DNA from 2 places in the Comamonas sp. Y33R10-2 genome. Region 2 is predicted to be linked to the other one. Evidence: predicted binding sites of a transcription regulator. Region 2 holds the regulator's gene; the other holds the start of a gene.
The links. Region 2 encodes sigma-54, which starts transcription at its own class of promoters, with help from an activator protein. Its sites were predicted from a motif close to TGGCANGNAANCTGCTTT; they were not measured.
Positions count from the first base shown of each region.

Region 1: KUF54_RS11255 (pilin) is a predicted target of sigma-54. The motif match lies at 1,626-1,643, and genes of this name have one in related genera.

Region 1 covers NZ_CP079925.1:2,518,616-2,522,373, forward strand. The annotation lists gene KUF54_RS11245 (LysR family transcriptional regulator) at 1-505, shown strand, start outside; gene KUF54_RS11250 (FHA domain-containing protein) at 783-1,499, shown strand; gene KUF54_RS11255 (pilin) at 1,677-2,159, shown strand; gene KUF54_RS11260 (PglL family O-oligosaccharyltransferase) at 2,208-3,758, shown strand, end outside.
Region 2 covers NZ_CP079925.1:3,062,945-3,066,702, forward strand. The annotation lists gene lptA (lipopolysaccharide transport periplasmic protein LptA) at 56-712, shown strand; gene lptB (LPS export ABC transporter ATP-binding protein) at 709-1,494, shown strand; gene rpoN (RNA polymerase factor sigma-54) at 1,637-3,250, shown strand; gene KUF54_RS13715 (aspartyl/asparaginyl beta-hydroxylase domain-containing protein) at 3,349-3,758, opposite strand, start outside.

The DNA.
Region 1 (3,758 bases), 540 kb from region 2:
TTTTGATACGCAATCCGCCCGCCGCTGGAGCGTGATGCAGCTGCTAGAAGAACGACTCTTTCTCATCCAATCTCGCCAGCAACCAGTGGCGCCGCAAATCGAGCACGAAGTGCCCATCAGCCTGCAGCAGTTGCAGCAAGTGCCGCTCATCCTGCCGTCAGGCAGCCACGGCCTGCGCAGCTCCATCATGGCCTCGTTCACCAGCGCGGGTTTTCAGTCGCAGATGGCCATGGAAATCGACTCGCTCACCCTACTGATGGAAGCCGTAGACGCTGGCATGGGTGCCACCGTCCAGCCTTGGTCAGCTGTCGGCATGTACCGCGACGCCGCCGAGCACTTTCAGTGGTCGCAAATCGCCGACGATTCCGTACGCCGCAAAGCCGCGTTATGTAGCCTGTCGGACGACGAACTATCCCCAGCAGCTCTGGCCGCCCGCGTGGTGCTAATGGACTGCGCGCGACAGTTGGTGACTTCGGGTGATTGGGTAGGCGCTACGCTGCTGTAATGCTGCGCGGCAAGGGTCAGTCCATCGCGTACTTATCGGAGTTGAGCAAGCCGTCTACTTTTGATGCAAAAGTCGGCATGTATCCTGCTTGCAAATGCACTGTTGATAAATTCAATCAGAAGTCGCCATCCCATGTATTTCGTGCCATAAGATGCGACATGCGGTAGAGAATCACAGTCGTTACGATTGGTGACTTTGCGTCCAATCGCACGTACAGTGTGAACAATACAGTTAGTAGAGCCAAGTTGAACTTGGCGTTTCCTCAGGAGCTTCGTGCATGCCAACCTTGGTCATCTCAATCGATGGTGCTGTTATCAAAGAAGCGAAGCTCACCAAGGAGCGTACGACTCTAGGCCGTCGTCCTTACAACGACATCGTGATCGAAAATCTGGCCGTCAGCGGCGAGCATGCGGTGATCGTTCTCTCTGGCGGCAAAGTCAGCATCGAAGACCTGCGCAGCACCAATGGCACCTACGTGAACGGTCGCGCTATTCAGAAGCAACAATTGCTCAATGGCGACTTACTGGACATCGGCCGCTACAAAATTCGCTTTCTAGATAGCACCGCTGAGGGTGCAGACACACCGGCCGTAGCTGCCATTAATAAGGTGCTGGCTCATATTTCTGAAGAAGCCGACAGTGACTACGCCAAACTGGCCACGCCTTCAGGATTTGGCGAGATTTCCAGCTTTGCCTCCACCATTCAGGGCTCCCTTTCTGCGCTCCCAGAACGCCATGCCGTCATTCGCATGCTCAGCGGTAGCCTGCAAGGCAAGGAAGTTCCACTGTTTAAGGTAGTTACCACCTTGGGCAAGCCAGGTGTAGCCATCGCCTCCATCACCCAAAAGCCACACGGCTTTGTGCTGACTCAGCTTGAAGGTGCGAGTGAAGACCTGAAACTCAATGGCCAGGTGGTCGGCCCGCTGTCTGTACCGCTGCTCAATGGCGATACGGTGGACTTAGCAGGCAGCTCCATGCGCTTTGTAGTGGAATAAGAATCTCTGACATTTGAGCTGACAAATTTGTCATCTTTTCTGACAGATGCGCCAAAAATGTTCTCCCACTGTCAGCAGATGTAGCAAAACATGTCATCTTTGCAAGCCTGCCGTTAGCTCAAAAGTTGGCACGTTGATTGCTAATATAGAAATACTTAACCAACCTAGGAGTCTTTTATGAAGCGTTCTATCCAAAAGGGTTTTACCCTGATCGAACTGATGATCGTTGTGGCGATTATCGGTATTCTGGCTGCCGTGGCTCTGCCTGCTTATCAGGATTACACAGTGCGGGCAAAGCTGTCAGAAGCAATTCTGGCTGGCTCCACTTGCCGTACTGCTGTGACTGAGGTATATCAAACTTCTTCTTCATTGCCTGCAGCCAATGCATGGGGTTGTGAAGTTGGTAGTGCAACTGGTACTGGAGCAACAAAGTATGTGCAATCTGTGACAACTAGTGCAGCTGGCGTTATCACTATTTTGGCTACTAATGATGCTTCGTTGAAAGCCGCTGCTGGCAAGTCGATCGTGATGACCCCACTGCTGGCAAGCGGTACTGCTGTGGCGGCAGTGGGCGATCCCATTGCTTCTTGGAAATGTGGTCCTTTGGCTGCTGATGCAACTACCCTGACGAAATATTTGCCAGCATCTTGCCGCGGATAATTTTTATGGCTCTCTAAGTAGGGCTATATAAAGAAAAAAAGAGCGTCTATGACGCTCTTTTTTTTTGAGAATGCTATGAGAAAAAATTTAAATATATACGCATTTTATGCGTTGCTCGCGATTTCTTGGCTTGTTTCAAATCACTATTTCCCATGGTTGGCATTCCATTCAGATTGGGTTGCCTGCGCAGCAGTAGTAATTTCTTTTGTAATTTTATTAAATAGAGGCCAAGTTGAAGTCCCTTTTATTTCAATAATTTTTCTTGCTGTTTCAATTATTCCTATTTTTCAATATTATTTTGGATTAATTTATTTTAAAGGAGATGCCATAGTAGTTTTTTTATATATTTTTTTAGCAGCTTTGGCTGCATGTATAGGTTTTAATTTTTTGGGAGGAAAGGATGAAGTATATAAATATTTTGCAGTTTTCGTACTGATCGCGGGATTGATATCTATGTGGGTGGCCCTAGGACAGTGGCTCTCCGTCGATTCTTTGGGACTATTTTCAGTTCATGTGCCATTTAATGGACGTGTATATGCAAATTTTGCACAGCCAAATCAATTTGCTACTTTTATAATGTTGAATTTTTGTGGAATATTTTATCTTTACTATAAACGCGATATAGGAACATCTATAACAGTAGTATTGTTGATTTTTTTTGCATGGGGGTTAGCACTTGCGCAATCTAGGGCTGGTTTTTTAGAATTGATAGTTTTTTTTATATTAGGTCTTGTTTTTTACAACAATAATAAAAGGCTTATATATTTTTTTATTGCATCGCTAATTATATTTCTTGCAATATGGTATATTTTTCTACCAATTACAAGTGATTTTCTTGAATTTTCCGAGTTAAGAAAAGATAAAGCATCAATAGGCACTCGCTATATTCACTGGCAAACAGCGATCAGTGCTATTTTTATGGCGCCGTGGTTTGGTTATGGATGGAATCAAGTTTCAGTTGCATTGGCAAAAACTGTAACCAATTACCCTTCAACACACGAATTTATTGAACACACTCATAATTTAATTCTTGATGTCATAATATGGAATGGAATACCGATTTCGTTATTATTATTTGCCATTATTATAAAATGGCTTTGTAAATTTGTTTTTTTTAAAACAGATATATTTGATAAGTTTGTGGTTCTATTTCTTAGTTGCTTTCTCGTGCATTCAATGCTGGAATTTCCACTTGAGTATGCCTATTTTTTAATGCCATTTAGCTTTCTTCTTGGATCAATAGAGAAAAAAAAGAGTGATGCAAAATATTTTAAGATCAACAACGTATTTGTCAGAAAGTTAATTGCTCCGAGCATTTTATTAAGCTGTTTAATATGGGTTGGTTACGACTATTTAAATGTTGAAAGCAATGTGCAAAATCTTCGACTTGAAGATCGTGGTTTGGTTATTGATGCGAATGACAAAAATGTGAATAATATCAAATTATTTGACCAACAGAAAAACTACATATTATTTGCAAGAACGACAGCCAAAGAGAATATGTCTGAAGAACAATTGGAATGGATGAGGAAAATTTCTGAAAGATATGGACATGCACCAGCTTTATTTCGCTATGCACTTGCTGCGGGGCTAAATAAT
Region 2 (3,758 bases):
TTACGCAAGTTTCAAAAAGGGAATGACTACAATGGATGCAAGAAACGTGCCTTCCATGAAAAAATCACTCCTACCTCTTGCGCTGGCCTTTGCCCTTGCGGCAGCGACCGGCATGGCTCATGCCGAAAAAGCCGACAGTGCCAAGCCCATGAATATTGAGGCGGATGCGCTGCGCCACGACGAACTCCAGCAAACCAGTGTCTTCACTGGTAATGTGGTGATGACCAAGGGCACTATCGTGCTGCGCGGCACCCAGTTGGATGTGCGCCAGGACGCTGAGGGCTATCAGTTCGGCGTGATTAAGGCCGAAGCGGGCAAGCGTGCTTTCTTCCGCCAAAAGCGCGATAGCGTGCCGGGCCAGCCTGAAGAATTTATTGAAGGCGAAGGTGAAGTCATCGAGTACGACGGCAAGACCGACATCGTCAAATTCATTCGCCGTGGCGAGATGCGCCGCTATCGTGGCGGCCAGCTCAGCGACCAGATCACCGGCTCCATCATCATCTACAACAACATCACCGATGTTTACACCGTAGATGGTCAAAAGACCAGCGGCGGCTTGCCCAGCTCGTCCATTGGTCAAGGTGGTCGTGTACGCGCCATCATGGCGCCCAAGGAAGGCACGCCTGGCGCTCAGCCCAAGCCTGCGACTCCCGCGACACCTCTGCGTCAGAGCATGACATTGGGCGGTGAGAAGGCGGACGAGAAGAAATGATTGAGCCCACCTTCTCTCACAGCACCCGCACTGGCGAGTCCACAAGCCGTCTGGAGGCCAAGCACCTGGCCAAGTCTTACGGCAGCCGCAAGGTTGTTAAAGATGTGTCGCTGTCTGTGCAAAAAGGCGAGGTGGTCGGTTTGCTTGGCCCCAATGGCGCGGGCAAGACCACATCGTTTTACATGATCGTGGGCTTGGTGCGCAGCGATGGCGGCGAGATTTTCATTGATGGCCAGCCAGTGGGTGGTATGCCCATTCACCAGCGTTCGCGTTTGGGTTTGTCTTATTTGCCGCAAGAAGCTTCCATCTTTCGCAAACTCAGCGTGGAAGACAATGTGCGTGCTGTGCTGGAGCTGCAAAAAGATGAGCAAGGCAAGGCTCTCACACGTGAAGAAGTGGAAAAACGCCTGACTGGCCTGCTGCAAGAGCTGCGCGTGGAGCACCTGCGCCAGTCACCCGCGCTGGCGCTGTCTGGCGGCGAGCGTCGCCGGGTGGAAATTGCCCGTGCGCTGGCTACCCAGCCACGTTTCATCTTGCTCGACGAGCCTTTTGCCGGTATCGACCCGATTGCGGTGATCGAGATCCAGCGCATCATCGGCTTCCTCAAAGAGCGCGGCATTGGTGTGCTGATTACCGATCACAACGTGCGCGAAACGCTGGGCATTTGTGACCATGCTTTCATCATCAGCGATGGGCATGTGCTTGCTGAAGGTACGCCCGAGGAGATTGTGGAGAACGCCGATGTGCGCCGCGTCTACCTGGGTGAACATTTCCGCATGTGATGAGTGTGCGCTTTTGTACTCTCAACCTCGCCATACAGCTGGCTTTGGCCTGTTGTGTGGGCTTAGATATTCAAGCCGTTAGGCGGCGCCGCTTGAGCGGCAGAAGCATTTTCTGCAGCCGGCACCGGCAGAGAGTTAGTGAATGAAACCCGGCCTTTCGTTACGCGTTTCGCAGCATTTATCGCTCACGCCGCAGTTGCAGCAATCCATTCAGTTGCTTCAACTATCGACGTTAGAGCTGGCGCAGGAAGTCGAGCAGATGCTGGTCGACAACCCATTTTTGGAACGTACAGGCGATGAGGCTGATGGAGCAAGCGAGGGAGGGGTTGATGCTCCTCAAGAGATAGCAGTTGCTGCCCATGAATACACTGTTTCAGACAGTATTTCATCTGGAATAGAAACAACTTCAGGACAATCCGCTACTGACTCGATAGCGGAAACCCCCAGCGCTGAAACCCCAGAATCGCTGAACTGGGAGGCCGATGGCATTGACGGCCAAGATGGTGAATGGGGTGGAGAATCCAGCAGCGAATGGGATGGCCCCTCGGGCGGCGGCTCCAGCCGCAATCACGATGGCGACGGCGAGGCTGATGCCATCGATTTGGCTGGTGAGCATGTGGGCCTGACGGCTTTTTTGCATCGCCAAGCGCTCAGCCTGCGCTTGGGCGCCGAAGATACAGCTGCGCTGCGCTTTTTGATTGAGTCGCTCAATGACGACGGCTACCTTGAAGACTCGCTGCAAGAGCTGGCTCAAAGTCTGGCCGGTGATGATTTGGAAGACTGCGAAGAGCTAGAGCAGCGCTTTTGCATTGCGCTAAAGCTGCTGCAAAGCTTAGAGCCTGTGGGTGTCGGGGCGCGTGGTTTGGCGGAGTGCCTGCAGTTGCAGGTGCGCGATTTGATTCACACCGCTGAAGATGAGGGCACGACGCAAGCCCATATGAGTCGCTTGTTGTTAGCCCAGACCATTTGCAAACAGCCCATGGACTTGCTGGCGCGGCGCGATCTGCGCAAGCTCACCAGCCTGTGCGGCGCACGTGAAGAGCAGTTGCGCGAAGCCATGACCTTGATCGCTGGGCTGGAGCCGCGTCCTGGCCGGCGCTTTGTGGATGTGGAGCGCAACATCATCGTGCCCGATGTCATCGTGCGCCCGGTGCGCGCTAGTTCAGGGCGGGTCGATTTTTCCGTACAACTCAATGCCGATGTAATGCCGCGCCTTCGCGTACATGACATTTACGCCAGTGTGCTGCGCCGCCATAAAGGCAGCGAAAGCCATGCTGCCCTGCAGCAGCACTTGCAAGAGGCGCGCTGGTTCATCAAGAATATTCAGCAGCGCTTTGACACCATCTTGCGCGTGTCGCAAGCGATTGTGGAGCGGCAGAAAAACTTCTTTGTGCATGGTGAGCTGGCGATGCGGCCGCTGGTGCTGCGCGATATTGCCGACCAGTTGGGTCTGCACGAATCCACCATCAGCCGCGTGACTACGGCCAAGTACATGGCCACGCCCCAAGGCACGTTTGAGCTGAAATACTTCTTTGGCTCGGGTCTGGGTACAGAAACCGGCGGCAGCGCCTCCAGCACGGCAGTACGGGCGCTGATCAAGCAGTTGGTGGATGCCGAGAGCCCGAAGAAACCGCTGTCAGACGCAAAATTAGCTGACATGCTCAAGGAGCAAGGCATTGAGTGCGCCCGCCGCACCGTGGCCAAGTACCGCGAGCAGCTCAAAATTCCGACCACGACGCTGCGCAAGGCGCTGTAGTCATTGTTGGGAATAGAAAAGCCGCTGATGCATTGCTCAGCGGCTTTTTTGATTGGGTAGAGACCTCGGCAGGCGCGAAGCGCCTCAGCGGGTATCCATCAGTTCGGTATCAACCACCAGATGAACAGCGCTAAAACGCCAATCATCAGGCCAAACTTCAAAAATTTGTAGAACGTCGGATTCCAGTTGCGAAAGGCGCGGCGGTACTTGCCGGCGTAGAACGAAATTTTGAACAGCTTGCTGATCATGCCGCGCGGGTCGCCCTCGTTATTGGGCGAGCTGGCAGCGGCCACCACGTTGGTGCCCAGCCAGCGGTTGAGCCACTGAGCAAAGCCATTGGTCATCGGGCGTTCTACATCGCAAAACAGCACGATGCGGTTGCCTTGCGTGCCGTTCTCGGCCCAGTGCATATAGGTCTCGTCAAAGATCACGCCTTCGCCTTCGCGCCAGCTGTAAGGCGTGCCGTCCACTTCGATCAGGCAGCGGTCGTCATTGGGCGCCAGCACGG